Regions from separate parts of the Collibacillus ludicampi genome, predicted to be linked through region 3. Evidence: riboswitches for the same ligand, from Rfam matches in the RefSeq annotation. Region 3 holds a riboswitch; each other region holds the start of a gene.
The links. Region 3 has a riboswitch for cyclic di-GMP ahead of folE (GTP cyclohydrolase I FolE). Riboswitches for the same ligand answer to the same signal wherever they lie in the genome.
Positions count from the first base shown of each region.

Region 1: linked by a shared signal. The riboswitch ahead of DNHGIG_RS16715 (hypothetical protein) and the one ahead of folE (GTP cyclohydrolase I FolE) in region 3 are both predicted to bind cyclic di-GMP.
Region 2: linked by a shared signal. The riboswitch ahead of DNHGIG_RS20550 (hypothetical protein) and the one ahead of folE (GTP cyclohydrolase I FolE) in region 3 are both predicted to bind cyclic di-GMP.

Region 1 covers NZ_BOQE01000001.1:3,288,605-3,292,891, forward strand. The annotation lists gene DNHGIG_RS21225 (DUF8602 domain-containing protein) at 86-178, shown strand; gene DNHGIG_RS16695 (hypothetical protein) at 413-607, opposite strand; gene DNHGIG_RS16700 (hypothetical protein) at 858-1,097, shown strand; gene DNHGIG_RS16705 (YolD-like family protein) at 1,163-1,489, shown strand; gene DNHGIG_RS21095 (SOS response-associated peptidase family protein) at 1,496-1,930, opposite strand; cyclic di-GMP riboswitch class I at 1,933-2,016, shown strand; gene DNHGIG_RS16715 (hypothetical protein) at 2,219-2,524, shown strand; gene DNHGIG_RS16720 (hypothetical protein) at 3,459-3,755, opposite strand; gene DNHGIG_RS16725 (hypothetical protein) at 4,079-4,207, opposite strand.
Region 2 covers NZ_BOQE01000002.1:33,927-38,213, forward strand. The annotation lists gene DNHGIG_RS20540 (AbrB family transcriptional regulator) at 1-74, opposite strand, end outside; gene DNHGIG_RS20545 (D-alanine--D-alanine ligase family protein) at 160-1,329, opposite strand; gene DNHGIG_RS20550 (hypothetical protein) at 1,806-2,222, opposite strand; cyclic di-GMP riboswitch class I at 2,321-2,404, opposite strand; gene DNHGIG_RS20555 (hypothetical protein) at 3,040-3,891, opposite strand; gene DNHGIG_RS20560 (replication-relaxation family protein) at 3,848-4,287, opposite strand, start outside.
Region 3 covers NZ_BOQE01000001.1:1,122,072-1,126,358, forward strand. The annotation lists gene DNHGIG_RS05665 (SDR family oxidoreductase) at 1-189, opposite strand, end outside; gene DNHGIG_RS05670 (6-carboxytetrahydropterin synthase) at 189-1,019, opposite strand; gene folE (GTP cyclohydrolase I FolE) at 1,039-1,608, opposite strand; cyclic di-GMP riboswitch class I at 1,705-1,788, opposite strand; gene DNHGIG_RS05680 (hypothetical protein) at 2,233-2,628, opposite strand; cyclic di-GMP riboswitch class I at 2,733-2,816, opposite strand; gene DNHGIG_RS05685 (efflux RND transporter periplasmic adaptor subunit) at 2,967-4,287, opposite strand, start outside.

The DNA.
Region 1 (4,287 bases), 2.2 Mb from region 3:
GTTCCCTAGGGGTTTTTCCACTGTCTACTTTAAGGGGTGCACACTAACCTTCGGGTGCTTTTTCTTTTGCATTGAGGTGATCATCATGCCGCAACGACAACAGAAACCATGCGCTCATATCGGATGCCCGAACCTCACAAGAGAGCGATACTGTGAGCATCACAAGCAACAGGCATGAATTTGTATATATCAAGACGAGAGGCTGAATCTGAGGTTGAGAGACGTGAGCGAGAGGCTGAGCCAGAGAGACGTCGCCGTACCACAGGTCGTCGGTGATCGAGAGTCAGAGAAGAGATTTTCCGGCCTAGCCGGGACTCCTACATATTCTCCAATCTCCCCACCGCCTCCGCCTCAAGCATCGGCGGCATGTACGGTGCCCTCTTAATTTGCCCCTTCTCCTTATACTCCACCATCACACCCACAGTCGCCATTCCTTTTTATGTAACTGCCTCCTTAAGGCGACCATCTCTTCCGAGATTCTTCCCTTCACAGATTTAAATATTCCATGTGTCCAGGGTTGCGAAGTCTTCATCTCTCGCTCGATCATCTTCAACATCAGCTCTCGAAGCAAGAACTCGCGGATCAATTCAGTTGCGCGTACTTCCATTATGATCACCTATAACGAGAACGTATGTTCTTATTATAGTGTTCTGATCTGCGAATGAAAATACAAAACCCTAGCGTGTAGCTGAGGAACATATACTGCCTTGTGAGGTGATCGTGAGGATAATTTACAAATAATAGGCAAAAGTTTAGTCATTCACCCATGTACACACGTAATATGTTAGTGGTATTACACTGGGCGTATGTGCTTGAGTAAACTGAACTTCACCGGAAATGAGGGGAGAGTCGTAATTGTGGATATGAAAGCCCTCTACGACCCACAATTCGTTATTAATGCAGGATGCGCACCTTATGGCCCTCCCGGCCCACCAGGACCAAAGAGGATGGGGATACAAGAGCCAATTGGTACTCAGGGTCCTCCAGGACGACAAGTACCTGCCATACCTGGTGTACCTGCCATACCTGGTGTACCTGCCATACCTGGTGTACCTGCCATACCCTTCTGGACATACTGGATCTACTGGACCTATTGAAGACTTTTATTTCCCAACCTCATATAATAAGAACATACGTTCTTGTTTTGGGGAGGGAAAACAACATGCGAATAATCGACGGAAACATCTTCGAATCCATGCGCATCATTCTTCCGGAACATCGTGCGACCATGCGGCGTTTGGAAAAGGAAGCAAAAGGGCAGCCGCGACCTGTCTTAGATGAACAAAAGATTGAGGAGATGTCGCGTGTACTTACCGATGCAATCCAGGATTCAAGACCCGTTAAGGTAACAATGTATAATCCGTTCGGGCATGAACTGGTGGTAATGGTCCCAGAGAAGATTGATTCGTATGCCAAGACATTGACGGGTAAGGATCTAGATGGAAATGTACGGTACATTCCACTGACAGACCTTATAGATGTAGAATGACCAACCTTACTCGGGTTGGTTTTCTTTTTCCTCACCCCTGTTAATAATACATTTATTTAACCTCTCTAAAATACACTCCACCGAATCGTTCTTCACATTCCCGACGAGTGGCGATACCGGATACGCTCTCATCTCCTCAGCAGGGTAGGGCACAAGCAATGACTGTAGTAACTTAACATCCTGCTTCTTCCGATCCATCCAGATCGCTTCATCTTCAGGCCGAAGAATCACCGGCATACGGTCGTGGATCTCGCCATCCTCCACATAGTCACTCCCCTGTGTGTCCAAGTGAAAGTGCACGTATGTACATTCGAACCAGCCGACCATCCCAAACAAGTTGCCACTACGAGGGCTTAGTCCTGCAACATAAAATAATAAGACTTGTATTTTGTCATATTTTGTAGAAAAATAGATGAAGAAAATTAATACTACTAAAATCAAACCTCCGATAATGGCAAACTTGGCGAAAGCCAGGGACGCAAAGCTATAGGGGCTACGGTCAATGACTATGCCAGCCAGTTACCGAAGAGGTGGAAAGAAGAATTCCGCCTTGTTCAAGTGATTTAAGCAGGGTGGAATTCTTTTTCTTTTTGAAAACCATTAGCATAGATCAAAATTAGAGAGAGGGAATTTAAAGCAATGGGGGAAAAGAGATACAAGAATCGTTCGATGGTACATCATTGTTGGACGCATTCGGAAGTTGCCTACATAAAGGAAAATCTTCCTCACATGTCGATCCGGCAACTTTCAATATCTCTAGGGCTTCCATTTTCTAGTGTTCGGCGCAAAGTTGATCAAATAAAAAAAGGGATTATAAAAACAGGTGAACATCTCAGCCGTAGTCCAAAAACTGAGACGACATTCTCGGAAGTGATGTTTCTTTACTATCTTCGTCTCATGGCTCGAGAATGTAAACAAAAAGGTATAAAACCAGATGTTTCTTCATTTCTTGAAGAATATCGAAATTTAAAAGATGAATTAGAAGCAACCCCCTTAGCAGAGAAGATCAAAGAAAAAATACAATCCAATGGATAATTCGTTTTAAACCGCTTTTTAGCGGTTTTTTCGTTCGTTTTATAAATAGAAAAAAATGCGGTAAAGATAACCGCGAAAAATATAGAGATGGGATATGTTCAAAGCAATAGGGGATGGGTGTCCCACTCTTGTATTTTATTACTTTTCGACAAAAAGCGCAATAAATCGACAATAATTTTTCTCCACGTTTGATCCACTAAGAAAATGAGATTGCTCATCAACTGTCTACGTACTTTAACAAACTCGTTGGCGACCATCTCCTTAAGAGTCTGGAACACACCACTTGGAAAGATGGAACACATCAAACATGCAAAGAAACCAGAAACTAGTTTAAGGGGCTTAAGAGGTACGATTGTCTTTTTTCGGGTCCAATACCTCCGGTAACACTAGACGGCTTCTTTATTCAAAATAAAAGGTTCCACCTGTATTGGAAGAACACTTTTTGTATACCAACATTACTATTAACTAACTATCTATAAGCCTGTTCAATAATCGCGTAAAACCCTTTGTCCGGTTTAAAAAACAACTCAATCGGTGCGCGATAATAATCCCTTAAATTAATTTCGGCCTGAAGAAAAACATTTCGGGAAACTTTGCTCGAATTTGCCCGCGATGATTATTCACCATCGTAGATGGAGTAGCGTTCGTTGGGCGTATCGTTGCGCTAGATCAAGCAGGTCTTCAAATGGCACTGATCCCCCCTGTTCTCATATTTCCTACATGTTCCATCGTCAACATCAGCTTTGCTGAACTTGATGATCTCTAACCTAGTTGGTCCCAGCTAGATACCACAAATTCCCTAAGGGAGAGATTTGAGTCCTTGGTAGATATATCCCTTCACCTATAAAGAGGTATTATTTATAAAAACAATGAATCTAATTAAATAAAAAAAGAGGAGTTAAAAAATTACTCCCCGTGAAAATGATTCAATTAACTAAAAAAATCGTCGTCTAAGAGCGAAGAGTAGGAAGAAGGGGATAAAGAAGAATGGGTTGAAAAAGGGTCTAAAAAATTGGACAGTCTCGTAATCCGGTTTCAACGAATGATCCGTGTATTTTACTTTCAGGTCTTCTGATTCACCAACGACTCCTGTCATTCTTCCACGAGGCATTGCAAGAACAATTCCGTCCGGACGAACTTCATGCAAGATACCATAATGTACTCCGTATGCCGAATGACATTCTACCCACTGTCCGAGAAGGCTTCTGCAATATGCTGGACTCACACTCATAGACTCACCTCCCAGAAATTAAATAGCCCAAATCAAGCTTCCTGGTTTGAGCAAACACCAAAAAAAGGGGATGAACTATATACAGTCATACCGCCCCTGTAGACGAATCTACAGAGGCGTTCAGGAGGAATTTTTTATTTCTGTATTTATGGAGATTAGTAGGTTCCAGGAATGAGCAGGATAAACAGCACGAAAATGATTAGGAATACTACTGCCCAACGAGTAAAACCACCGAATGTTCCGTACATGATACTGTCTCCTTTCTTTAAAAGAACTCCTTTAATACGGTACTCCAGTGAGAGAAACACCAAGGACATTACAATTTAGCACGAGTAAGGAGCTGCTGCTGCAGGAGCAGCACCAGAGTAACCTGGAACGAGCAAGAAGAATAAAACAAAGATGATCAGAAACACAACAGCCCAACGTGTGAATGGTCCGAAACATCCATCCATTGATTTTCCTCCTTTCCATCGAAATACTGATCTAGACCTTTTTAGTTACTAGTAAATTGGAACTGTCCTACAAACGGTGG
Region 2 (4,287 bases), on a different contig from region 3:
GCTCCTCCTATAAGTGCTAACAACGTTGTACGTAAAAGCAGGAATATTTTATTTCGGACAGATCGTTCTAACATGAATAAATTCCTTTCTATAGAAAATAAATGACATACACATCTTGTGCATGTCACTATCACCATCTATGTTTCGATAAGATTAACTTTAAGCAGATACACCTTTATAATGATGAAATTGAAACAGATTCACTTCTTCATTGGATAATAACTTATCTATACGATCCGCTAAGATACCAGTAATTAAGTCTTTATAATTGATCCCCATTTCCTTTAGTCCGAGACAAACGATACTGGTTATATTATCAGCGGGTCTTTTCAAATCCGGTTTCGGATTAACCTCAAGTATATTCAAGTTTCCATTTTCATCAGCTCTAATATCCAATCGAATCAGAGATGATAAATGGAATGCTTCATAAACTTTTTGTGTGATTTGAACAATATCAGATAGAAGTTTTTCTTCTTTCTTTCCATTTAACAACGTTACCCTTTTTTCACTAATTTGTTTTTGATCCATAGAAGTAAAAATCATTTCCCCTGGTTCAAACACACGTTCCGACACAGAAAAAACTTGAGGATCTGGATGTTTAAAGAATTGACCCTCTTTATACTGTACATGTCCATATACAGAGGCGCAAAATTCCCTACCCGATAAATATTTTTCAATCATGACAAGATTATGAGTTTGATTATATACTTCTTTTACTTTCACTGTTAAATCACTGAGTTTTTCAACGTAATGAACATGTAAAGAAGCTCTTCCTGATACCGGTTTAACAATAAATGGGCCGTCATATTTGGCAAAGGTATTTTGAAATTCCTCGTTGGCAGATGGTAGAAAGTCTCCTTTCGAACCATCCCAGGTGACAAATGGAGCGGTTGGGATCCCGTAACTATGTAATAAATGTTTGAATATATGTTTATTATCTAATAAAGTTGCGTTGATTGGATTATGTCCAACATACGGGATACCCAACATTTCTAATATTCCAGCCGTATGTGACATTGGGTTAATTCCTTGAACCCCACCAGTGTTGAGCCAAACGAATTGTATTTGTTCTTTTTTCAGGTTATCGATAAGGGACATATCATCTGGAAAAATAGTGACCCATTGAAATCCATTTTCACGAAGAGCATTTTGAATATCATATGCTACTGTCTTATAACTTTTCCATGATCTATAATTCCGTGTCTTATTAATGACTGCATTTTCCTCACTACTGTCCCCACCGTACACAACAGCAATTCGTAAATGTTTACGTATCTCTTCCATAAGGTCAGGAAGCTGAAAAAAACTATAACGTCCAAATCTTGACATAAAATATCACCCTCTTATCTAAATATATATTTTATTAATATTCTATTTAATAAATAGAATATCAATATCTTGTTAAATACTATGTGATTTTTTGTTAATTTTCGTTGAATATTTGTATCATTACCCAATTAATTATAATATTAACCATTTATATATAAATTTTCCTTATGCGATAGGAATCCCTGATCATTTCCTTCTTTGCTAAAACAGGTCGTCTAGCGAAGATGGTTATAATAGAAATGTTCTCGGTTATGATGCATTGACTAGTCACACCAATTTGGTGCAAAAGAGATCCTCTTTGAGGGTCTTTTTTGCATCGACATAATATGTCGAAGTTTGTCGATATATTGAAATTTTTGTCGAAGAAGCATAAAATATTGAAGTGTAAGCGAATCATCCATCTAGCATGACATCAGTGCGGTAAGCCATACCGCATCTTTTTTTATTCGATTTTATAATACGCACGAAAAAAAGCGCTAAAGAGCGGTTTCAAACGAACGATCCAATCGATTCATTTGTTTTTTGATTGTCTTTGCTATGGGGGTTGCTTCTAATTCCCCTTTTAAGTTTCGATATTCATCAAGAAATGAAGAGACATCCGGCTTTATACCTTTTTTCTTGCATTCTCGGGCCATAACACGAAGATAGTAAAGAAACACCACTTCCGAGAATATGGTATCAGTTTTCGGATTACGGCTGAGATGTTCACCTGTTTTTATAATTCCTTTTTTTATTTGATCAACCTTACGCCGAACACTTGAAAATGGAAGCCCTAGAGACATGGAAAGTTGCCGGATCGACATGTGATGAAGATTTTCTTTTATGAAGGCAACTTCCGAATGCGTCCAACAATGATGTACCATCGAACGATTCTTGTATCTCTTCTCCCCCATTGCTTTACATTTCCCTCTTTCTAATTTTGATCTACTAATTGCTTTCGAAAAAGTAAAGAAATCCACCTTACATAAGGTGGATTTCTTTATTCCACCTCTTCGGTAACTGGCTGGCATAGTCATTGACCGTAGCCCCTCTAGCTTTGCGTCCCTGGCTTTCGCCAGGTTTGCCATTATCGGAGGTTAGATTTTAGTAGTGTAAATTTCTTCCCTTATTTTTATACAAAATATGACAAAATACAAGTCTTAGTTTTTTATGTTACAGGACCAATCCCTCGTAAACAAACGTAAACACATAGTTTTTGTAAAGTGGTGTAACAAAAATTCTTGGCATTGGATTTTGTGTTGAGTCCCAATTGGGGACTGTGGAGTGATAGGTCGCTCATCGTTATTTCACACTCAAAAATTGAAGGAATTATAGGTTATGCTCGGAGTTTCTTCTTGTATCCATCGGTTGATTCGTTTATTGAGAACACAAAATTTGACCGTAAATGAACCATATTTTTTTATAACGTCTGATTTCTTCATGCCATGTTCAGCGAGGGTATGACGATTCAAAACCACTTCTGCCACGTAATTACATCCTGGAAACGAGCAACGTTCCATTCTATATCCACCCCTAGCCCCCATGAAAAATTGATTGTTCAAAAATGAAGAGATGGAGCTTTTTTCCCCCATTGCTTTAAATATCCCTCTCTCTAAATTTTCTATACTAAATTTATTATTTCATAATTAATTTAATGTAAAGGTAACGAAAAAGTTTATAAAACATATCACTGATCTTTTGTCGTTAGTATGACCTTTACTGTTGGTGGTGTTAAAGAGAGATAGGAATCTCTGTCATAAAAATTCTTGGCATTGGAACTTGTGGTAAGTCCCATATGGGGACTATCGAGTGATTAGGTATAATCAGAGTGTCTGATGACTCATTCGTTGAAGGAAGGCTAAAGTGTCTATAGCGGTGCAAGAAATCATCCATAATTTCATCCATGCGATGGATCTTTTTATTCAAGATGTCCTCCTGTATTTGGCTGATTTCCTCATACAGCTCCTTAAACTTCTGATTCAACGTAAACCCGTCCACCCCATCTCTCTGGATTCCCCATTCTTCAATATGATCCAGAATTCGTTGCAGATCGGCTGGAGTCCGGCATTTCCGCAGAATTTTAAGGTAGGAATCGTATTTCAAAAGGCCCGGATAATCGAGGGGATCGTCATGCGTGATCCGCTCCGAAATTTGTTTTCTCAGTTCCTCTTCCAGATTCTTTTCAAACTCGTATTCCTGCTGGTGTTTTTGACGGGCTTTTTCCCTAACGATATAGACGATCATCTTTCCGAGTCCTGAAAAAAAGCCCCCTGCCTGTAATTCCTTCGGAGAAGAAGAAAACCGTTGTGCCTCCTGCATGATCTGTTGGCCGGTCATTCCCTCCGTATTCATTCCTAGCGCATCCAATACGTCTCTTGTCGCTTGAACGACTTGTGGATCGTAAGGAGCCGCCGCATGGAGTGTCTCTGCATGGGCGATCGACGGACTTCGAAGCGCTAGGGACACGGAGATCGCCCCAAGGATGCCGAGCAGCTTGTGATGTTCGCAGGCTTTGATCTTGACGACCGTCCAGATGTGATTAGCTTTCGTTTCCCGCCGAACGTACCATACGATGAGCTTCATGTTGGCTTCCCCCAAACAGTAAGGTTTCAAGATCGTCATCATGGGCTCCAATGATAAAGCGAATGTCTTTGTTCGATTGACTGTCCTTTATGCGTCTTTCGAGATTGAAAGCTCGTTCTTTTCCGGATGTGAGAACTACAATCGGGAAAAAGGGAGCACCCGGAAATCGTTTTTGGATGGCTCCGGATCGTTCCAATGACTCGTATTTCTCTACTTTTTCGTGAATGATGCGGCGTATGGTTTCCTCACCGGTATCCACTTCCCAAAATGTACCCATCTTTTTATCCCCCACTTGTAGAATGGACAAGGCATCCGGATGAATGCGTTCGCGGCCATAGATCCGTTCCGTGACATTGGTCTGAAAAGAGAGGAGTTGGTAGCGTGGATTTCGCAAGG
Region 3 (4,287 bases):
CGGGACAGGTAGAACACTTCCTCCCTCGGTATCTATTTGATGGGCCAGATCATGTAATTCTTTTTCGTTTCTACTTCCAATAATTAACTTGGCCCCTAACTTACGGAGTTGAATGGCTGTTTCTTTCCCTATTCCACGGCTTGCTCCCGTAATGGCAACCGTTTTACCTTGCAGCTGCTTTGTATCCATTAGGCCTCAACACCTCTTTTTGATCCGAAGTATTCAAAGTAGTTTTTCTCCGTTTCCCAAAGACCGATTTTATGCAGATTGGGAAGATGGGGCGCTAGAAGCTTCCAAATGACGATTGCGACATTCTCCGAAGTAGGATTCAGTTCTTTGAATTCTTCCGTATCTAAGTTCAAATGTTTGTGATCAAACTTCTGTAGAACAATACTCTCTACGATTTGATCCAATTCTGCTAAATTGATAATCATACCGGTGACTGGATCAGGTTCGCCGGCTACCGTTACATCGAGATAATAGTTATGTCCATGGCCATGAGGGTTATTGCATTTACCAAAGATCTTTACATTTTCCTCCGCAGAGAGTTTATCACTATGTAAACGGTGGGCCGTACAGAAATGATATTTCCGGGTTAACGTCACCATGGACCCATCCTCCTTTTCGGAATACAAAAATGGATTTTCCCAAAGTCTAATTCTATGTAATTCACTATCGGGCATGTTACCTTGTAAGGAGTTCCAAAGATAGCTCACGATATTTTCGGTGGTTGGAATGTGTTTACGGAAATAGGGATGTTCCCGATCTAAAAATCTTCCATCCAATTCTTCGTTTACTAGATGCTTGACTACACGATCCACCTCCGTGATATTAACGACAATCCCTGATCTTTCATCGACGTCTCCTTTCACCATCACTTCTAGCGTATAGTCATGACCGTGGCCATTGGGATTGCTGCAGGGTCCGAACACGCGTCGATTTTCTTCATCACTCCATGATGGGACACGATAAACATGGGTAGCGGAAAAGGATAGTTTTCTAGACATGTAGATCTTCATTTTCCTCCTCCTTTTCCTACTACTCTCTGATTAAAGATTGCTCGAATTCACGGACCAACGCCTCGTTCTTACGGAATATACCTTTCTTTACAGTGGTTACTGTGACACTTCCTGGCTTCTTCACCCCTCGGGCACACATGCATAGATGGGTTCCTTCTAATGTCACGATGACCCCTTCGGGTTTCAAAACATCGGTGATCGCCTCCGCGATTTGTTGTGTCATTCGTTCCTGTACTTGCGGACGTTTGGATGTCAGCTCTACCAAGCGGGCAAACTTACTGAGTCCAACCACACGTCCATTAGGGATATACCCGATGTGCGCCTTACCATAGAAAGGTATAAGGTGGTGTTCGCAAAACGTATAGTAGCTGATGTCTTTCACTACAACCATTCCTTCGTATTCTTCTTCGAAGGTTGTGGTTAAGGCGGTTTTGGGATCTACCCCTACTCCTCCGAAAACTTCTGCGTACATTTTTGATACCCGCTTGGGCGTATCCAGAAGTCCTTCTCGATTTGGGTTTTCTCCTATCAATTCTAAGATCGATCGAATATGTTGTTCCAAAAGCTCCTGTTTTGTTATTGTTGCCATGTATTTACACCTCGCCTTTATTTATCGGAAATTTCTGTAATATAAAGAAGGCATAAAAAACCCACCTTGTTCAAGGTGGTTTCCAAATTCCACCTCTTCGGTAACTGGCTGGCATAGTCATTGACCGTAGCCCCTCTAGTTTTGCGTCCCTGGCTTTCGACAGGTTTGCCATTTATCGGAAGGTTTAATTTAGTACTTTTTCGCTATTATACCATATTCCCCTCGAATTCGACACGTTTCTACAAATTTCGATTAAATTCTCGTTGGCAGTAAATTGTTGCAACAGGAAATCATTTTGGTTTCTGCTTTTTGAAAGCGATTTCTCCTTGTCTAGATTTGTGAGACTGCTTGACTCGCGAAGTGTCTTAGAATGATATACCGGAATTTCTTTTGTGCAGTTCGCATTGGAAATACAACGTCATTTTTCGACATATTTAGGCTATTTTTTGTCGATTTATTGCATTTTTTGTCGAAAGACTATAGAATACAACCATAGGGTCCCATCCCCCATTGCTTTGAACATATCCAATCTCTTATATTTCTCGCGGTTATCCTTACCGCATCTTTTTTATCAATGTTATAAGTACGAACGAAAAAACCGCTTGAAAAGCGGTTTTAAATGAACTATCCAATCGATTGTATCTGTTCTTTGATCTTCTCTGCTAAAGGGGTTGCTTCTAATTCCCCTTTTAATTTTCGATATTCATCAAGAAATGAAGAGACATCGGGCTTTACACCTTTTTGTTTACACTCACGGGCCATGAGACGAAGATAGTAAAGAAACATTACTTCCGAGAATGTCGTCTCAGTTTTCGGAGTACGGCTGAGATGTTCACCTGTTTTTATAATCCCTTTTTTTATTTGATCAACCTTTCGCCGAACACTTGAAAATGGAAGCCCTAGAGATATTGAAAGTTGCCGGATCGACATGTGATGAAGATTTTCCTTTATGAAGGCAACTTCCGAATGCGTCCAACAATGATGTACCATCGAACGATTCTTGTATCTCTTTTCCCCCATTGTCTTAAATTTTCCTCTCTCTCTAATTTTGATCTGTACAATTTGCTTTCGTAAAAAAATAAAGAATTCCACCTTGAACATGGTGGAATTCTTTATTCCACCTCTTCGGTAACTGGCTGGCATAGTCACTGACCGTAGCCCCTATAGTTTTGCGTCCCTGGCTTTCGCCAAGTTTGCCATTATCGGAAGGTTTGATGTTAATATTGAATTATATACCTCTATTTTTCTACATAATTTTACTAAATACAAGTGTTTCGATGATGACTAATACCGCCAGGTAAAACCAAGAACCCTGTGATCCAATAGGAACACAGGGTTCTTGTCATTCTGTAAAACCGTTAACTTTTCTGTTGTACGGTAATCTGCGCATTGTCTTTCAACAGAGGGAGTTGGCTGGTGATCACCGAGTCACCGTCATTCAGTCCGCTGGTAACCAGCGTTTGGGATCCTTCCTGTTGCGCGATGGTCACTTCTTTGCGTCGAGCCTGATTGTGATCCGCTACATAGACATAAGATTTGCCATTGTCTTGCACGACTGCCGCCGTTGGGATAACGATTCCTTGTTTCGCGTCAGGTGCGAGCAGATTCACTTCCGTCACCATCCCTGATTTCAGGATCAGGTCTTTGTTGGGAACGGAAATCAGCACCGGATATCCTTTACCTTTTTCATCGAGAGGACTGATATTTTTCACTTGACCCTTGAAATACTGGTTGAGCGCGACCGCCTTCACCATGACCGGATCGCCGACTTTCAAATGGTTGATTGCATTCGCCGGTACATAGACGAGAATCTTCACCGTATCCAAGTTGGCGACCACGAGAACCGGTTGAGGCATTTGCGGAGAGACCATATCGCCGATCTCCGCGTTTTTCACACCGATAATCCCGTTGATCGGGGAGGTGACGGTCGCATCGGCAAGCTGATCCTGCGCGGTTTTCAAGTTGACCTGTGCCTGAACAAGAGCTTTGCGGCTCGCTTCGATGCCCGCCGTGCTTTGCGCAACCTCCACCTGTTGCTGTGCCGTCTGATAGCCCTCATTCGCGTTCCCCAGCGCCTGTTGCGCAGTAGCGAGCGCCCCTTTGGCCGCATCCAATTGTTCCTGCGCTCTTTGGTAATTCGCTTGCGCATTGACATAAGTTGTTTCCGCTTGTTCCAAATCCTTCTTCGAGGCCGCATTTTGCGCGTACAATTGTTCATAACGTTGCTTGTTGGTTGTCGCGTCATCCAACGCTTGTTTCGCGATGGTCAACGCATTTTCCAACTGCTGCACTTGGCTCTGTGCTTGCGTCAGGCCGTTTTGCGCCTGGATCACCCCGCTTTTCGCCTGAACAGCCGCGCCGTTCGCTTGATTCACCGAAGCTTGCTGCTGCGTTTCCGCCGTTTGCACGGCCGCCTGTGCCGCTTCCACAGCCGCCTGTGCACGGGCAACGGCGTTGCGAAGATCCCTGTCATCCAAGGTGAACAGCGTATCTCCAGCCTTCACGCGCGAACCGACGGAAACAGGAATGGAGGTGATTTTTCCGGCGATTTTCGGGACGATTTGCACCTCTTGATCCGGTTGTACCGTACCTGTATAGACAGGGCCCTTGCTGATCCATCCCGCTGTTGCTTTTGCCACTTCCACAGACAAAGGAGACCCTTGATCCTGTTGAAAAGCC